3 regions of the Clostridium sediminicola genome follow, and region 1 is predicted to be linked to each of the others. Evidence: riboswitches for the same ligand, from Rfam matches in the RefSeq annotation. Region 1 holds a riboswitch; each other region holds the start of a gene.
The links. Region 1 has a riboswitch for S-adenosylmethionine ahead of metF (methylenetetrahydrofolate reductase [NAD(P)H]). Riboswitches for the same ligand answer to the same signal wherever they lie in the genome.
Positions count from the first base shown of each region.

Region 2: it holds a riboswitch for S-adenosylmethionine, as region 1 does, so the genes downstream of both, metK (methionine adenosyltransferase) here and metF (methylenetetrahydrofolate reductase [NAD(P)H]) in region 1, are expected to answer to the same signal.
Region 3: it holds a riboswitch for S-adenosylmethionine, as region 1 does, so the genes downstream of both, ACQ3F0_RS16160 (hypothetical protein) here and metF (methylenetetrahydrofolate reductase [NAD(P)H]) in region 1, are expected to answer to the same signal.

Region 1 is NZ_BAABMF010000015.1:57,381-63,753, forward strand. Features, by position in the region: gene ACQ3F0_RS19745 (sensor histidine kinase) at 1-1,409, shown strand, start outside; gene ACQ3F0_RS19750 (TolB family protein) at 1,472-2,617, shown strand; gene ACQ3F0_RS19755 (hypothetical protein) at 2,764-3,327, shown strand; SAM riboswitch class I at 3,548-3,650, shown strand; gene metF (methylenetetrahydrofolate reductase [NAD(P)H]) at 3,775-4,641, shown strand; gene ACQ3F0_RS19765 (homocysteine S-methyltransferase family protein) at 4,740-6,373, shown strand, end outside.
Region 2 is NZ_BAABMF010000002.1:160,791-167,163, reverse strand. Features, by position in the region: gene ACQ3F0_RS04530 (tRNA 2-thiocytidine biosynthesis TtcA family protein) at 1-227, opposite strand, end outside; tRNA gene ACQ3F0_RS04525 (tRNA-Thr) at 717-792, shown strand; tRNA gene ACQ3F0_RS04520 (tRNA-Tyr) at 798-881, shown strand; tRNA gene ACQ3F0_RS04515 (tRNA-Val) at 892-967, shown strand; tRNA gene ACQ3F0_RS04510 (tRNA-Tyr) at 1,011-1,094, shown strand; SAM riboswitch class I at 1,209-1,309, shown strand; gene metK (methionine adenosyltransferase) at 1,376-2,551, shown strand; gene recD2 (SF1B family DNA helicase RecD2) at 2,775-4,985, shown strand; gene ACQ3F0_RS04495 (hypothetical protein) at 5,007-6,035, shown strand; gene ACQ3F0_RS04490 (ComF family protein) at 5,996-6,373, shown strand, end outside.
Region 3 is NZ_BAABMF010000010.1:98,604-104,976, forward strand. Features, by position in the region: gene ACQ3F0_RS16150 (ATP-binding cassette domain-containing protein) at 1-169, shown strand, start outside; gene ACQ3F0_RS16155 (hypothetical protein) at 310-615, shown strand; SAM riboswitch class I at 962-1,073, shown strand; gene ACQ3F0_RS16160 (hypothetical protein) at 1,157-1,513, shown strand; gene ACQ3F0_RS16165 (DUF1292 domain-containing protein) at 1,632-1,967, opposite strand; gene ACQ3F0_RS16170 (DUF4317 domain-containing protein) at 2,082-3,455, opposite strand; gene ACQ3F0_RS16175 (ArsR/SmtB family transcription factor) at 3,878-4,228, shown strand; gene ACQ3F0_RS16180 (permease) at 4,244-5,260, shown strand; gene ACQ3F0_RS16185 (thioredoxin family protein) at 5,323-5,550, shown strand; gene ACQ3F0_RS16190 (TetR/AcrR family transcriptional regulator) at 5,783-6,373, shown strand, end outside.

The sequences.
Region 1 (6,373 bases):
GTATACTCAGCATATTTGTATTGAGAGGAATACGAAACAATCAACAGAAAGATCATGAAATGTATTTAGCACGACAAACTAAAATTGCAAATACATATATTCATCAGATGTATCTCACAGAATCAATAAAAGAAGGAGAGAAATTTTTACAAGAAAGGTCACAAGAAATTGTATCACAATTAACTTCAATAAATGGAATGCATACTGTGATTTATAATATGAATGGGAAAAAAATAGTCGATTCTATGCCGTATAATGCAAGAATAGATGTTGAAGATATACTTTCCTATGCCCTAAAGGATCAAATAGCATATCAAACTGTAGGAAATTATATAGAATACTGTGCACCGCTCCATAATGTGGACCAAATAGGAGTCATTAAATTTTATTATCCCCTTAAAAAAAGTATTGATTTTTATAATAACATAAAATCCCTTTTTATCAGCATAGGTACGGTTGTATTTATATTTACTTTTATTGTCGCATATTTTTATTTTAATACATTTTCAAAAAGTATTTTTAAACTCAAAAATGATACATTAGATATTAAGAGGGGCGTATATAATAATATTATTCCTCTTAGAAGAAATGATGAACTTGGGGAATTGAGTGAAGGAATTTATTATATGAGCAGTCAAATTGAAAAAAACATTAAAGAAATGGAAGAAGAACAACAGAAATTGAACCTGGCAGTACAAAAATTAAAAGCATTAGAAAAGCAACAGAGAACTTTCATTGGGAATATAACTCATGAATTCAAAACACCTCTTACCGTTATAAAAACATATATGGATCTATTAAATATCTATTCAGACGATCCTAAATTGCTACAAGATGCAAAAGTGAACATCGTAAAAGAGACTCAAAGATTGCATGATATGGTGGAGAAGATTTTACACTTATCCTCATTACAAAAATATGAGTTTGAATTTCAATGTGAAAAAATAGATGTGAAAGAGATACTTGAAGAAATTTGTAGCCGAATGAAAGGAAAAGCCCAGAAGTATAATATTAGCTTAACAACAAGCTTGCAATCCGCTTTTATTCTAGGTGATAAAGAAAACTTAATGCATATTTTTATTAATTTAATAGACAATGCCATAAAATATAATACCCTTGGAGGAAAAATATTTATTAATAGCTATACAAAGGATGAAAAAGTATTTATAGAAGTAGCAGATACAGGAATTGGAATTCCAAAAGAAGCAAGGAATAAGATCTTTGAACCTTTTTATACAGTCCAAAAAAATCCTTCGAGAGATCATGGCGGAACAGGATTAGGTCTTCCTCTTGTAAAAGAATTGATAGAAAAACAAAAAGGAACAATTTCATTATTAGATACAGAAGAAAAAGGAACTACATTTTTAATTTCTTTTCCAATGAAAAGTTTACAGTTCGGAAACAAATAGATATACTTTCGAAAAATCAATATTGTATAGTATATTTATAGAAGATAAGGAGGAATTGAAAAATGAAAAAAAGAAATGTAGTAGTAGGTGCTTTAATAGGTAGTGCTGTAGTAGTTAGCACTTTGGTTGCAACTATTAGCCACGCAGAGGTGGATAACAAGGTAACAATAATAAAAAATACACAAGATATTTTAGCAACTCAAGTTGTTGCATCCAAAATAGATACTTATGAAGGTGTAACAGGATATGATTGGTTCGATGAAAATAAAGTAGTAATCACAAAAGAAAACAAAGAATTAGAACCAATAAAAACTGAGATTGGTGATTTTGAAGTGAAAAATCTTTATTTACAAGATTTAAATTCTAAAGAAGAAAGAAGTATTGGGGATCAATCAAAATTCCAAGATGGAGCAATTTTTTCACCTAATAATAAACATATGTTTTATAGAAATCAATACGAAAAGAATAGTATAGGGTATATTGTAAATTTAAAAAATAATATAGAAGTTAAAATTTCAGATAGTTCTATAGATGAGTATGATTTAAGTGAAGCTCAATGGATTAATGATGAAGAATTAATTATGCCTTGTAGCAGTATTAAAGGTTTTGCTATTGTAAATATTAGTGGAACTATAACAAAAATAAAAGATGTAGAAAGTGGAGTAATGGGAAAGGAAGATCCATTAAATGGACTTAGCATCACAAATCCAATGAAAGTTGGAGATAAAATATATTATATAACCATACATCGGGGAGCAGATGATGATGATAAATTAAACGTTTATGACATTAATACAAAAGAAAAGAAAGAATTGATTAAAGATGAGGTTCAAACTATTAGCCTATCTCCTAATAAAGAACAACTTCTAATGCTTACATCAAATCTTGAGAAAGATGTAAATGAATTGGTATTGATAGATTTAGAAGGAACACAAAGAGAAGTATTAGCTGAAGGATATATATATGGTGCAACTTGGTCTCATGATGGAACAAAGGTATCTTATATATCAAATGGAGAAGGGAATGAAGGGGTTAATGTAGTAGATGTAAAAACAAAGAAAAAATCATTGATTTCTGCTGGAGAATATTATATGCCTGTTGCATGGAGTCCATCTGATAAAAAAATAATGCTTCATAGTAAAAAGTCAAAAAATAATGGAAGATTATTTGATGAAATAGATGTTATGAATGTAATTACTTTAAAATAGCCCATAGGATTTAGATAATATGGTTTAATCTAAAAAATATATAGATTTTATAATTTAAAATTCTTCATAATTCCTTGATATTTTATTAGTAATATTATCTCATAAGATAAATACTTACAAAATAGAAATCAAAGGAGTGTGAAATAATGAATAACTTTAAGAAACTTATAATTCCAGGAACAATTGCATTAAGCGTATTGGGAGCATCAACTGCTTTTGCAGCAGGAGCTACATCTACAAATCTATGGAATGACATTAGTAAAGGAGTTACTATGGAACATAGAGGAAGCCTTAAAGGTGGATTTGAAAACAGAGAAGATAGAGAAGCATTAAGAATTGAAAGACAAGAAACAGAAGGAGAAATAATTAAAAAAGCTGAAGAATTAATTCCTGGTGTTGCTGAAAAAATTGAAACCGTTAGAACAGAAATAAATACAGCACATGATGGTATGAAAGAAAAGATTGATGATATTAAAGAAAAAGTAGAAAGTGGAGAAATCACTAGAGAAGAGTTAAGAGAAAAGCTAGGAAATAAAATGGGTAAATTAGGTCATGGATCTAAAGAAGAAAGAGCTGCAAATCCATGGAGTGAGTTAGAATCAGCTATAGAATCAAAAGATAAAGAGGCTACTCAAACAGCAGTTGAGTCGATCTTAGAACATATGAATGAACATTTGACTTCAATTAACGAAAAACTTGATGCTTTATAATAATAAAACAAATAGTAAAACACCTTATTTTCAAATAATAAAAAATTTGAAGTAAGGTGTTTTATTTAATTTAACAATGTTATTATTTTTGAAAATGTACTTCTATAAGAATCAGTAATATAGAAAATTCGAAAAATATTTCAAAAAATCAAAAGATATTTAAAAAATATTGACATTATGATTTAACAATTATATAATTAAATACATAAAATAAATAAGAATCTTATCAAGAGCGGTGGAGGGACTGGCCCTATGAAACCCAGCAACCAGAAGGAAACTTCGAAGGTGCTAAATCCAGCAGGTTATTACCTGACAGATAAGAATAGAAGCTGTAAATATAGCCTTCTTGCATTATCTGCAAGAAGGCTTTTGCTTTTGAATTAAAAAGGGGGACTAAGATGTTAAAAAAATCATGTTTTGAAATAGTAAATGTTGAAGGAGGTTTATATGCATATAAAGGATTTATATTCTAAGAAAAAACCAGTGATATCATTTGAAATATTTCCACCGAAAAGGGAATGTAATGTTGATACAATATATAATACTGTGGAAGAATTTGCAAATTTAAATCCAGATTATATAAGTGTAACCTATGGGGCCGGTGGAGTAGGAAGTGATAAAACAGTAGAAATTGCATCAATGATAAAAAATAAATATAAAATTGAAGCACTTGCTCATTTAACATGTTTTGGATCAAGTAAAGAAAGAATTGCTTTAAAAATAGAAGAATTAAAAACCAATAACATTGAAAATATTCTTGCTATGAGAGGTGATATTCAAGAAGAAATTATTTTGAAAAGTAATACAAAATATAATTATGCGACAGACTTAATTAAAGATATAAGAAAGTTCGGAGGATTTTCTATAGGTGCGGCGGCATATCCAGAAGGACACATAGAATGTGATGATTTGAGAATTAGTTCAATACATCTTAAACAAAAGGTTGATGCAGGCGCTGATTTTTTAATAACTCAATTATTTTTTGATAATGAACTTTTTTATAAGTTTTTAAATTTAAAAGAAAAGCTTTCCGTAAAAGTACCTATTTCTGCAGGTATAATGCCAATACTTAACAAGAAACAGGTGCAAAAAATGATATTTATGTGTGGCGCATCTTTGCCATCAAAGATTATAAAGATTTTGCATAAATATGAGAGTAATCCTGATAGTTTAAGAAGAGCAGGAATAGAATATGCAGCTGAGCAGGTAATAGATCTTATTGCTAATGGAGTAGATGGAGTGCATATATATACGATGAATCAACCGGAAATAGCAAGAGAAATTCTAAAAAACATACAACCTAAAATTAGATAATACAGTGCAGAGAAAATCAGTTACTACAATAATGAGAACAGAAATGAAAGATATAATGCCAGAAAAAGGTGTTTATTATAGAAGGGATGGAAGTAATTGTGGACTTTAAAAAATATTTAAATGAAAATTTTGTTGTTTTTGATGGAGCAATGGGTACTATGCTTCAAAATTCGGGGTTAAAACTAGGTGATATTCCAGAAATATATAATATTACACACCCTAAAATAATTAGGAATATTCATAAAAGATATATAGAAGCAGGGGCAGATGTTGTTACTACTAATACATTTCAAGCTAATGAATTAAAGCTTGGAGAATGTCCATATAGTCTGGAAGAGGTTATAGAATCAGGAGTAAAATTAGCAAAGGAATCTGGAGCAAAATGGGTAGCTTTAGATATAGGACCTCTTGGACAGCTTATGGAACCTATGGGAACTATTAGTTTTGGAAGGGCATATGAAATTTTTAAAAGACAGATAGTGGCTGGAGTTAAGGCAGGGGCTGATATTATCTTAATTGAAACTATTTCTGATCTTTATGAAGCTAAAGCAGCTGTACTTGCAGCTAAGGAAAATAGTTCATTACCTATATTATGTACAATGACTTTTCAAGAAGATGGCAGAACATTTATAGGTAATGATCCCAAAACTGCAATAATTACTCTTCAGGGGCTTGGAATAGATGGATTTGGAATCAATTGTTCTTTAGGTCCTAAAGAAATTATTCCATTAGTAAATGAGATTCTACAATATTCAAAGGTACCAGTAATGATTCAACCTAATGCAGGTCTTCCTCAAATTAAGGATGAGTGTACAATTTATGATATAAGTCCTAGTGAGTTTGCGAATAATATGAAAATTATGGTGGAAAATGGCGTTAGGATACTTGGAGGATGTTGTGGAACAAGTCCAGAATTTATTATGAAGATAAGCAATATTGTTCATGGTGTGAAGATAATTAAAACGCATCCCAAAGGTGTAACTGCAGTAACTTCTGGCAATAAAACTGTAATTTTAGACGGTAAAAAAACTATAATAGGAGAAAGAATAAATCCAACGGGAAAGAAAAAATTGAAGGAAGCACTAAAAAGTAGAAATATGGAATATATACTTAATGAAGCTATAAATCAAACTAATGCAGGAGCTGATATATTAGATATTAATGTAGGACTTCCTGAAATAAATGAAGTTGAAGTTATAAAAAATGTTATATATGAAGTACAGAGTATTATTAATCTTCCGTTGCAAATAGACAGTGCAAGTTCAAGTGCAATTGAAGCTGCTGTTAGAATTTATAATGGTAAGCCTATAATTAATTCAGTAAATGGTAAAGAAGAGGTCATGGATAGTATATTTCCTATTGTAAAAAAATATGGAGCTTCAATTATAGGGTTAACACTTGATAAAAACGGAATTCCGTCTTCAGCTGAAGAAAGGTTTAGGATTGCTGAAAGAATTGTAAAAAGAGCAAAAGAGTTTGGAATACCTAGGGAGGATATTTTAATCGATTGCCTAGTTCTTACTGCATCTGCTCAGCAATGTGAAGTTATAGAGACTTTAAAGGCAATCAAGCTTGTTAAGGAAAAACTAAAAGTTAAAACTGTGCTAGGGATTAGTAATGTATCTTTTGGTTTGCCAGAGAGGGAGTTGCTAAATAGTACATTTCTAGCAGCTGCATTTGGAGCAGGACTAGATGCTCCCATTTTAAATCCTATGTCTAAGGAGATTATGAA
Region 2 (6,373 bases), on a different contig from region 1:
TCTTTACATAAATCTATCATCGGTGCAAAATTCATTCCAGAGCCAGGGTCTAGTGTGATAGCAATTAGTTCAAATTTTTGTGGAGAAAATCTTTGGTAGGCCTTCAATAGCCTTAATAGTGATATGCTATCTTTACCACCAGATAAACCTACTGCAATCTTATCTCCATCTTCAATTAATTTATAATCACTTATTGCTCTTCTTAATTTGCTTAGTAATTTTTGCATATGAATCCTCCGTTTATTTATAGTTACAAGTGATAAGTGACAAGTTGTGGATACCTGTCCCAATCGAAAGCTTTTAATTAAATAAAAGATAAATGATTTCTTTTGCATAGCAAAAGTTCATTAACTCTTAACTAACTTGGTTCGTATTTTATTTCAATTGAGAACTAGAAAAGTATTATTAACATCTTTTAAAAACATCTCCTCGTTATAAGGGGATATGAACTATTATAGTATAGAAATTGTTTTTCATAAAGAATAATTTATTTGTTAAATTTTACGAGTGAGCAATTTATTTCTTTATATAGTGATAATATAAAAATTGTTATAAAAAAGGGAAATGATTATATAAGAAATAGCTAGTATATAGAAGGATTATAAAGAAAGGTTGATTTAATAGTCGATAATGGGCGTATACTGAGGTTGAAATATATCTAATAACTAGTTATACTATATTTCGTCGGCGAATTAAATACCGACACAACTTAATAAGCTGGCATGGCTCAACTGGTAGAGCAACTGACTTGTAATCAGTAGGTTCCGGGTTCAAGTCCTGGTGCCAGCACCAATTGTGGAGGAGTTCCCGAGTGGCCAAAGGGGGCAGACTGTAAATCTGTTGCGTTAGCTTCGATGGTTCGAATCCATCTTCCTCCACCATTTAATGAATGGGCGCATAGCTCAGCTGGGAGAGCACCTGCCTTACAAGCAGGGGGTCACAGGTTCGAGCCCTGTTGTGCCCACCATTCAAAAATACAATTGGGTTAAGTTTAAAAATAAATATTATTTGGAGGAGTTCCCGAGTGGCCAAAGGGGGCAGACTGTAAATCTGTTGCGTTAGCTTCGATGGTTCGAATCCATCTTCCTCCACCAAAAACATCAATTTAAATATTGATGTTTTTTACTTTTATTAAAAAATTATATTGACACTTATTTTTTACTGTGTTACTATAATTACGATTTGATAATAAAATAAAAAACTCTTAATACTTATCAAGAGAGGTGGAGGGAATGGCCCGGTGAAGCCCAGCAACCAGTACTAATTTGTACCAAGGTGCTAAATCCTGCAGGAAACTGCGAGATAAGTGACGATTCAGTTCACAACCTCTTCGATAATTATTGAAGAGGTTTAATTTTTGAGGGGAGCGATGGCTATGAGAAAATTATTTACATCTGAATCTGTTACAGAAGGACATCCAGATAAAATTTGTGACCAAATATCAGATGCTATATTAGATGCGATTATGGAGAAAGATCCGAATGGAAGAGTAGCGTGTGAAACGGCTGTTACAACTGGAATGGTAATGGTAATGGGTGAGATATCTACTAATTGCTATGTTGATATACCAAAAGTAGTGAGAAATACTATAAGAGAAATCGGATATACGAGAGCTAAATATGGATTTGATTGTGATACTTGTGCAGTAATGACTTCTATTGATGAACAATCAGCTGATATAGCAATGGGAGTTGATAATGCCTTAGAATTTAAAGAAGGTGAAAAAGCTAATGTGGAATCGGTAGGAGCTGGAGATCAAGGTATGATGTTTGGTTATGCTAGTAATGAAACTGAAGAATATATGCCTTTACCTATAAGTTTAGCACAAAAATTATCAAGAAGATTAACAGAAGTTAGAAAGAATGGGACTTTATCATATTTAAGACCAGATGGTAAGACGCAAGTGACGGTAGAATATGAAGATGATAAACCGGTTAGAATTGATACTGTTGTAATTTCAACACAACATGACTCAGAGGTTTCTCAAGAAAAAATCAGAGAAGATTTAATAGAGAATGTTGTAAAACAAATTATACCAACTGAATGGTTGGATTCAAAAACAAAATTTTTCATTAACCCAACAGGAAGATTTGTAATTGGAGGGCCTCAGGGTGATTCAGGGTTGACAGGTAGAAAAATTATTGTAGATACTTATGGTGGAATGGGTAGACACGGTGGTGGCGCATTCTCTGGTAAGGATTGTACTAAAGTTGATAGATCAGCAGCTTATGCAGCTAGATGGGTTGCTAAAAACTTAGTTGCTGCTGGAATTGCTGATAAATTAGAAATTGAACTAGCTTATGCAATAGGCGTAGCTCAGCCGGTTTCAGTAACAGTAGATACTTTTGGTACTTCAAAATTAAATGAAGAAGAAATTGTTAAGATTATAAATAAAGTATTTGATTTAAGACCAGGGGCTATTATTGAGGAATTGGAATTAAGAAGACCTATATACAAACAAACAGCTGCATATGGTCATTTTGGTAGAAATGATTTAGAGCTTCCATGGGAAGAACTTAACAAAGTAGAAGAAATAAAAAAATATCTATAAAATTTTAAGAAGAGGTATTTCACATTATTGTGATATACCTCTTTAATGTTTAAGCAGATTATTAAATGTCAAAACTAATATATGTAAAGTGGTTAAAGCATGATATCATAAAAGTTGAGAAAATAAATATTTGCATTATAATTATATTATATATACGTTTAGTTAAACAATTTTAAGTAAAATACTTATGAAGTGTAACCATAAAATAATTAGGAGAGAGTTTATGTCAGAAATTTTAGGTACAGTGACAGATATTATTTTTCATAATGATAAAAATGGATATGTGGTAGCCAAGATTAAAGAAGATGATAATACTTATACAATAACAGGGATTGTTCCATACATTAGAGAGAAAATCAACTTAAAACTTCAAGGTGAGTGGGTTATTCATCCTCAGTTTGGGCAGCAATTTAAAATTGACTCATGTGAGGAAATTGTTCCCAGTTCTTTGGAAGGTATAAAAAAATATTTATCTTCAGGAGTAATATCTGGAATTGGGCCAGTGACAGCAAAAAAAATAGTTGATTTTTTTGGAGAAAATACTCTGAAAATTTTAGATACAAGTATAGAAAGACTGACTGAAATTGAAGGTATCGGTGAGAAGAAAGCAAAAAAGATTGCAGAATCATATTCAAATAGTATAGAGATTAGAAACATAATGATTTTTTTTCAAACATATGGCTTAACGGCAAAAAATTGTGTAGAAATTCATAAAAAATTCGGTAAAGACTCAATAGGCGTAGTGAAAGATAATCCATATTTACTTGTTGAAGAGGTAAGAGGAATTGGATTTAAAATAGCTGATAAAATTGCAAGAAATATGGGAATAGAAATTGATTCTCCATTTAGGATTCAAAGCGGAATCGTATTTGTTATCAACCAATTTTGTTCCATGGGGAACACCTATATGCCTATGGATAATTTGATAAATGAATGTAATAAAATACTATTAGTTGATAAAAATAAAATATTAACAAATATAAGCGAGTGTGCTTTAAAACATAAAATAAGAATTGACGAAATCAATGGAGTAAAGTGTGTTTTCGCTTTATCTTATTATTACTATGAATTAGGTGTAACAGTAAATATACTAACTTTAGCAACTGATGAATATAAAAAGATTAAGATTAATATAGAAGAAGAAATTAAAGATTTTGAAGAACATAATAAAATTAAATTTGCAGATATCCAGAAGGAAGCGATTAAAGGTGCATTTGAAAATGGAATCGAAATAATTACAGGAGGTCCAGGTACAGGTAAGACGACTATAATAAAATGCATAATTGAAATATTCGAAAATGCCAGTATGGCTGTACTTATGGCTGCGCCTACAGGAAGAGCTGCTAAAAGGATGTCGGAAGCAACTGGACGTGAAGCAAAGACTATACATAGATTATTGGAGTTTGGTTTTAATGATGAAGACGATTATGCTTTTCAGAAAGGTGAAGAATCTCCCTTAGAATGCGATGTTTTAATTGTTGACGAGGCTTCTATGATAGATGTTATGTTAATGAATAGTTTGTTAAAGGCTATCCCAAAGGGGACTAGACTTATAATTGTTGGAGATGCAGATCAACTACCATCAGTTGGGCCTGGAAATGTTTTGGGGGATTTGATAGGAAGCAAATGTGTGAAGGTAGTAAAACTAAAAGATATTTTTAGGCAGTCTGGAGAAAGTATGATTGTTGTAAATGCGCATAAAATAAATAGTGGAGAGATGCCTGTACTTAATAAGAAAGATACAGATTTTTATTTTTTAAATGAAGATAACCCTCATTTGATAATGAATTTATTGATAGATTTAATATATAAAAGGTTACCTAAGTTTAATAAAGCATGGGATAGTATAAGAGATATGCAAGTTTTGTCTCCTATGAAAAAGGGGATATTAGGGATTTCTAATTTAAACCCAAAACTTCAAGAGATATTAAACCCTAAAAGTGAAGCTAAGGCAGAAAAGGAATTGAAAAATGGTGTTTTTAGAGTTAGAGATAAAGTAATGCAAGTGAAGAATAACTATACACTAAAATGGAAAACACTAGATGGAGAAGAAGGTACAGGAGTTTATAACGGAGATATTGGGTATATTGAGAATATTTACAAAAATAAAATAAGTGTACTATTTGATGATAATCGGAGAGTTGAATACGATGATCTATATTATGATGAACTAGAACTGGCTTATGCAATGACAATTCATAAAAGTCAAGGCAGTGAGTTTCCAGTAGTAATTGTACCGATGTTTATGGGACCACCATTATTAATGAATAAAAATTTATTATATACTGGGATAACAAGAGCAAAAAAATTAGTTGTTTTAGTAGGAAATAAGAAAGCATTACATTTTATGATAAGCAATACAAAAAGTTATGATAGATACTCTGGTTTGAAATGGAGAATTTTAAATATATTAGACGATGATATTATAAAATAATGATGGAGTGGGTGAATTTGAGTGAATTCTTTTTTGATTGATAATGAGAAGAAAAAAATTAGCAAAGAATTGATTAAATGGTGCTATGGAAAAGAAAAATTTCTAAATATAGTAACTACTCCATACAATTCTTCCAATATTCTATATGAAATTATTCTTAGTAATTTAGAAACTAGAAAAAAAGTACTATATGTTACTGATGAAAATGAAAATGATATTGAGATAATAGATTTAATTAAAAAGTATAGTAAGTTTAGAAATTATATGTATATTAGAGAAAATTATGAAGAGAATTCTTCTAGTTTGGTTATAACTAAAAGTACAAAATTTAAGTCAATTAATGGTAAATTTGACCTTATAATATACAACGGAATTAGCAGCGTGATTAAAGTTTCATACAATGAATTGATAAAAAATATGATAAGATTGATAAATATTAGAGGAAAGATAATTTCTTATAATTTTGAATGTATTTTTAATGGAAATAAGGAGATAATTTTACCTATAAGAGATAATGGGTGTCCTTTAGTAGAACCTACTCTTTTTAAAACCAAAATAGACTTGAATAAGGATATTCCTTATGTTGCTTACGAGTATATAAAATGGTCATTAGAAAGTAGTAGGAAAGTTGTTATATATGTTCCAGATATAGAAAAAGTCAAGAAAGTATATAATTATTTATTTAAATACTGTAAGAATTTAGCAAAAGATGTTTATTGTTTTTTTGATAATGGTTTAGATGATAAGGAAATAAAAAAATTTCTAAATAGAAAAAAAACTATAATAATTACTAACGATTATAAAAACAAAGACTTGGATATAAGTAATATTAATGTCATGGTATTCTTTGCTGATAATATTTTATTTAATTATAAAAAACTTGTTTATATATGTGGAAAAGTAGGAAGAAAAGAGAAAAGACATTCTGGAGAAGTGATTTTTATTGCAAAAGATGAAAATATAGAAATTGAAAAATCAAAAAATATAATAAGGAATTTTAATAAAGAAGCATGGGAAATGAAATTATTAAAAATGCAAAATATATATTAGATTGTATTCTTGATATAATATTTGCAGAAGAAAATAAATGCCCTTGTTGTGGGGAGTATCTGTACGAAAATATAGTATTATGTTGCAAATGTAGTGGTAAAATTGAATTATGCAGAGAACCTATGGACGTAAATAAAGAAGATATAAACTTTATTTGCCATAGTTATTCGTATTATTCTGGTGTGGTTAAAAATCTAATAATTAAATTAAAATATGAAAGTGATTTTAAAGCAGGTGCTGTTTTAGTGGAATTTTTATATGATTATGTAAAGAATAATGATTTAAATTTTGATTACATTACCTTTGTACCATCTTCTAGAACTTCATTAAAAAAAAGA
Region 3 (6,373 bases), on a different contig from region 1:
AAGCAACATTCCATTTGATTTTACAGTAGAAGAAATTGCAATGATGGGAAGAATTCCTTGTCAAGATAGATTTCAACTTAAAAATAAAGAGGATAAGGAAATTGTATATCAAACTTTAAAAGATGTAGGAATTTTTTCTCTAAGGGAACACTCTTATAATATGATTTAGAAAGAGCACGTGGAGAAGCATATATTCATATATCAAGACTTCATTCACTAACAGGATTACCTAGAGGAGTAACATATTCAATTCATGCTGCGCCATCATCAAGTTTAGCATATACAAACTTTTTACTCTATTATTTAGGTATGGTACCAGAATCAATTTCTGTACAAGATGGTTTGATGAATGAATATAGAAATATTCTTGAGAGTTTATTAAACAATCACCATTTATCATATGCTCTTAAACAAGATGTCCTAGATTGCCCGGGACAAATACTATTATCAAATGGTAATACCATTAGTCAATGTTGTAGAGAGCATAAAACATTTAAGTCCATTGAGATTGATATTCCGAGTATGGGAAATATAGATGTCATCGCTAAAACTCATTTTGGCATAAAAGGTACTTTGTATTTGATAGAACAAATATTGAATCGTTTGCCATATTAATTTTTTAAAATCTGTATATTTACAAATAAGATTTTTAGATGTATAATGTTAATAATTAAATATTTAGAAATTTATTTATATTGAGTTAGGGTAGAGAATTGGCTCTGTAACCCTATACCAACCTGTCTATGGGCAAGGTGGTCCACCCAAAAAGGATAAAAAGATTTTAAACAAAAAAGTTTAATTAACCTTCTTATCCTATGGATAAGAAGGTTTTTATATTTTTAATTACAATTGAATAATGACATACTTTACGGGAACTTAATCTATTCAAGTCTAAAATCATAAGTTATAGCAGGTTTTAGATTTGCTTAGATTTATAGTTGAAGTGGTATGTTTATAGTTAAACTTATAAAGAGTAAGGGAGAGTTAAGGCTCTATGAACTTACAGCAACCTACTAGAAATAGTGTTGGTGCTAATGCCCACCATAGCCATTGTGGATATGGGACTATAAGCGAGAATAATAAAAAACTTCCTTATAGTATTTTCTATAGGAAGTTTTTTTGTATATATTAGAAAAATTAAAAGGAGCAGATAATAATGAATAATGTTAATACAGAAACAAGAAGGGTTATAGGAGGTAATTCTTTTACAGATTCTATTATAAGAACAAATTCAAATACTGAGGAGTATGTAAAATACGTAATTTCAATTATCAACAAAAAATTATTTAAAGATGAAAAAGTTATAACGTATAAGTTAAACCAAAAGACTGCATTGATTTATTGTAATAAAAAGAAGGTTATAGAAAATCTTTTTGAAGAAATTGAGACCTTTAGACAAAAGAGTATACTTACTTTTGATATGACTCTTCTTGAGTTGATTAAATTAAAAATTAATGATTTTGATGAAACTTCAAATTATTATAAAAGGGTTAATGGGATGATAAATAGCTAATTAGGTCCGGGATTTTAGTAGTAACCACAATTACGGCCACTAAATTCAAATGCACAATAAAAGAAGTGATATATTTGAAAATATATCACTTCTTTTATAAGAATTAACTTTTAAATTATTATTTTGATTCACTAGTTATTTGAAAAAAATATTCTTCTATTTTTTCATACTCTTCATCATCTTCTATATTATTCATCACCATTTCGTTACCTAATTCTTCATAAGTAAATAATAAAACCTCTTCTTCATCTACTGGTATTAATGCTATATAATCATTATCTTTATAAGAAAAAACTCCTACCACATTACACTCTAATTCAGTATTATCGTCCAATGGTATTGTTATTATAGGCATTGTTTCCTGTTCATGCTCGTGTCCACATCCACAACCACATCCACTTTCTGTTTTGAGTTCATTCCCGTTACAATTGCAATTACATTCATGGTTATCCATTTTTAATCCTCCGTTATTTTCAATTATATATGTTTAGTATTTTATAAAAGCAACCTTAAAAGGTTATTCATACATTTTAATTCATAAAATTTTAAATTGCAAGTAACCAATAATTTAAATCAAATCATCCAAGCCATTAACTGTAGTTTGTTCATTCTCATTAATAGGAATAACTATACATTTTTGGCCATCAATCATTTGAGATTTTATTTGAGGTATTTTTTCGGGTTTTACTTTAAGTATAACGTCATAACTAGAAGTAACCTTAATATCTTCTGCATTTGCATCCTGAACTTGCTCTAAATTAGTTTCTAAAGTTTCTTCTAAATCAGTTTCAGAAGCTTGTTCTAAAACCGGATTATCATCATTAACTTCTGTAGACAGGGGAGTTTCATTATCTATAGCAGTCTCTTTTTCTACTTGCTCAAGTTTAGTTTGAAGTATTTCTACTTGTTTGTGTAGGCGTTCTTCCTTTTTCCTTTGCACATTTGCCTTAAGTACCTTTGAGTCAATTAAACTCTCTGCTAAAGGAAGATCATCACCAAAGTTTTCTATATAGGATTTTTCAATCTTAGTAGTAATTTCTTCGGGAACTTCACTTTCTATTAAAAGGTTTTGTATATCTTTCTTTGTTAAGCTTATCGGTTCACGATCTGTATCATCATATATATCATTGTATTCATCTATCATATTATTTAAGTTATCTTGTATTTCCATAAAAATTTTATCAGCCTTCTTTTCGTCAGCACTAAAAGAATCTTTAATAATTGATTGGAATGTTTCTTTTTGTATAGTAGCAGTTTGCTTTGAATAACAACCTAAAGCATTTTCCATTAATTCAGTATGTGTATCTTTTGCATTTTTTGTATAATACATAATAGAGTTAACATCTGTACTACGATCAATAAAAGCAGGAAACACAAAGCCATTAGTTGGGGCACCAACTACCCAATCTCTAATACGTGCTTTTATTTTATTTTCTTCTTCATAGTATCTAAGACCAGGATCTGAAAGTGAAACAGGACATATTGCACATAACACATATTCATATACTTCTTCAGATTCATCTAGTTTTGCATTATCTTTGGTTTTAGTAATAACATCATAAGCATCATGAAAAATAAGTATTAAAAAATTACCAGTATAATCATAATTATCTATAATCGATTCATAAAAATCATCAAGAATAGCATCATCTTTTAATTTACTGTTTTTAAGCTGCATAAGAGAAATTTGCTTTTCATTTATAAGATCCTCATTAGTTGGAAAGTTAAGTTCTAAAATATTATTTCCAATAGTTCCAGATAAAACTTTTTTAGCAATTTCTAAGTATTTAAAGTATTCATCCTCATCTAAATTTAGGAAGGATTCTCTAAATTTTAAAATAACATGTTTTTCACCATTAACATAGCATCCGCACGTTTTAGTGAAGGTACAATGACCTTTTTTAAAACGTCTTTTTAACTCAAGTATATCTTTTTTTCTCATATATAAACCCCTTTATATCTAGTTCACAGTTCACAATGCACAGTTTACAGTTAAGGATGATTTTCTTTCAGAAAATCTTAAAATTTCAATTAAAAGCTTTCGATTTATCGAAAGGTATCCGTTACTGTAAACTGTAAACAGTCAACTGTTAACATCATTAAATAGTATATTATCACTATTAATTATAGTATTTTTTTTATATTAATTAAAGATTTTATTAGGTAAACTTATTGAAGGTGGCATGGAAATTTAATTTATTTGCAGTTTTTTTTGATTCTTGATTGTTATGAGCGTGGTTTAAAAAAAATCTGGAAAAATTACTATTTCTTCTTGACAAACTAAAATAAAAATACTATCATGTTTATATACTCATATGGGTATATAAACATGATAAATAACCAAGATGATGAAGGAGAGGTAATATGGATGAGTTGACGAACTTATTTAAGGTTTTGTCTGATGAGACAAGATTAAGAATCTTGATAATAATGTACCATAGAGAGTTATGCGTTTGTCAAATGCAAGGAATACTTGAAGAGTCACAACCTAAAATTTCAAAGCACTTAGCAAAACTTAGAGATATGGGATTTGTGAAAGATCAAAGAGAAGAGCAATATATAAACTATTACTTAAGTGATAATAAGATGTTAAGAGATATTCTTGAGGGTATCATCGAACAATCTGGTGATAATGAAAAAATCACTAAAGACTTAGAAAGATTAAAGGAAGCAGATATATTCAAAGAAATTAAAATAAGGGGACGTAAAAAGTAGGGAGGATTTTGTAACATGGTTTTTATTACTAGTATATTCGGGTGGTTAAATGATCAATTATTAAAAATGACTTGGCTACATAATTTAGTAAGGTTATTGGTTGAAAAAGTTTTTGGATTATCAATAGAGGATAATGTTGGTGGAAGTATACATTTTTTTATATATGATACAATAAAGATATTTATTTTATTATCTGTTCTTATTTTTGTGATTTCATATATTCAGAGTTATTTCCCTCCAGAGAGAACAAAAAAGTTGTTAGGTGGTATAAAGGGTATAAAAGGAAATATTTTAGGAGCATTACTAGGAACGATAACTCCATTTTGCAGCTGTTCTAGTATTCCCATATTTATAGGTTTTACTTCAGCAGGGTTACCTATTGGGATAACATTTTCTTTCTTAATATCTTCTCCATTGGTGGATTTAGCATCTTTTCTTTTATTAATGTCATTCTTTGGGGCTAAGATTGCAGGTGCTTATGTAATAGTTGGGTTAATACTTGCAGTCATTGGTGGAACTCTAATTGACAAGCTAGGGCTCGAAAAGTATGTTGAAGGCTATGTTCGAGAAATTGAAAATGTTGATGCAAATATTGAAGAAATGACTAAAGAAGATAGAATTTCTTATTCAAAGGATCAAGTTAAGGATATTATTAATAGAGTTTGGATATATGTTTTAGTAGGGGTTGGAATAGGCGCTACTATTCATAATTGGATACCACAATCTATTATAGAAAATGTTATCGGAGGTAATAATCCTTTTTCAGTTTTATTAGCAACAATAGTTGGAATACCAATGTATGCAGATATTTTTGGAACATTGCCTATAGCAGAAGCGTTGTTTGGAAAAGGAGTAGGAATTGGAACAGTATTATCTTTTATGATGGCTGTAACAGCTCTTTCACTCCCTTCTATGGTAATGTTAAGTAAGGTTGTTAAACCTAAGTTATTAGGAGCTTTTATTACAATAGTGTCTATTGGAATAATTATCATTGGATATTTATTTAATGCTTTCGCATATATATTTGTTTAATAGAGGATATAAGTGATAAATTAATCACAATAAATAAATTTATTTGAAAAGGAGTTAATAATATGATTATTAAAGTATTAGGAACAGGATGTACAAAGTGTAAGAAATTAGAGGAAAATGCAAAAAAAGCTGTCTCAGAATCTGGGAAAGATGTATCAGTTGAAAAGGTTACTGATTTCAAAGATATTATGAAGTACGGAGTGATGAAAACACCTGCATTAGTAATAGATGAAAAAGTAAAAGTCTCAGGTAGAGTTGCAAAAGTTGATGAAATAATCAAATTATTATAAAATAATTAAAATAACTATCTTAGAATAAATACTAAGGTAGTTATTTTTGATTATGAAAGTATGAAATGATTAAAAACAGAATTAAGAACTTTTTTATTCCAAAATAAGTTTTATTTTATTAACACTGGAATAAATTATATTAAAATAGTATACTGAAGTATATTGATAAAATTGGAAAGCGAAGAATATCTACATAATATTCAAATCACATAGCTTGGAATAGGAGTATCATATGACAACAATTGATAAAAAAGAAATAAAAAGAAAAAGAATGATGAGTTATTTTATAGACGCTGCAGATAAAATAATAGATGAAGAAGGAATTGACCAACTAACAATAAGAAAGGTTGCAGACCTAGCAGGGTATAATAGTGCAACAATATACAATTACTTTGAAAATCTTGAACATTTAGTATGTTATTCTGCTATATCATATTTAAAAGATTATTATATTTCTTTAAATGATTACATCAAAGAAGCAAAGAATGGATATGAAAGATTTTTATTAATTTGGGAAAAATTTTGTACTCATTCTTACAAGAATCCTAAGATATATAGAACTATTTTCTTTTCCAGTACTAAACAGACTACTTCAGAAATATTTAATGACTATTTTAGTATTTTTCCTTTTGATTTTGGTAAATACAATAGTTACGTTTCGCAAATGTTAATTGAAAAGGATATTCATTCAAGAGATAAAGCAATACTAATGAATTTAGTGGAAGAAAATTATATTAGAGAGCAAAACATTGATGAAATAAATGATTTTATCATAGTTTTTTATAGAGGAATGCTTGCAAGAATTATAGATAAGCTTGATTAC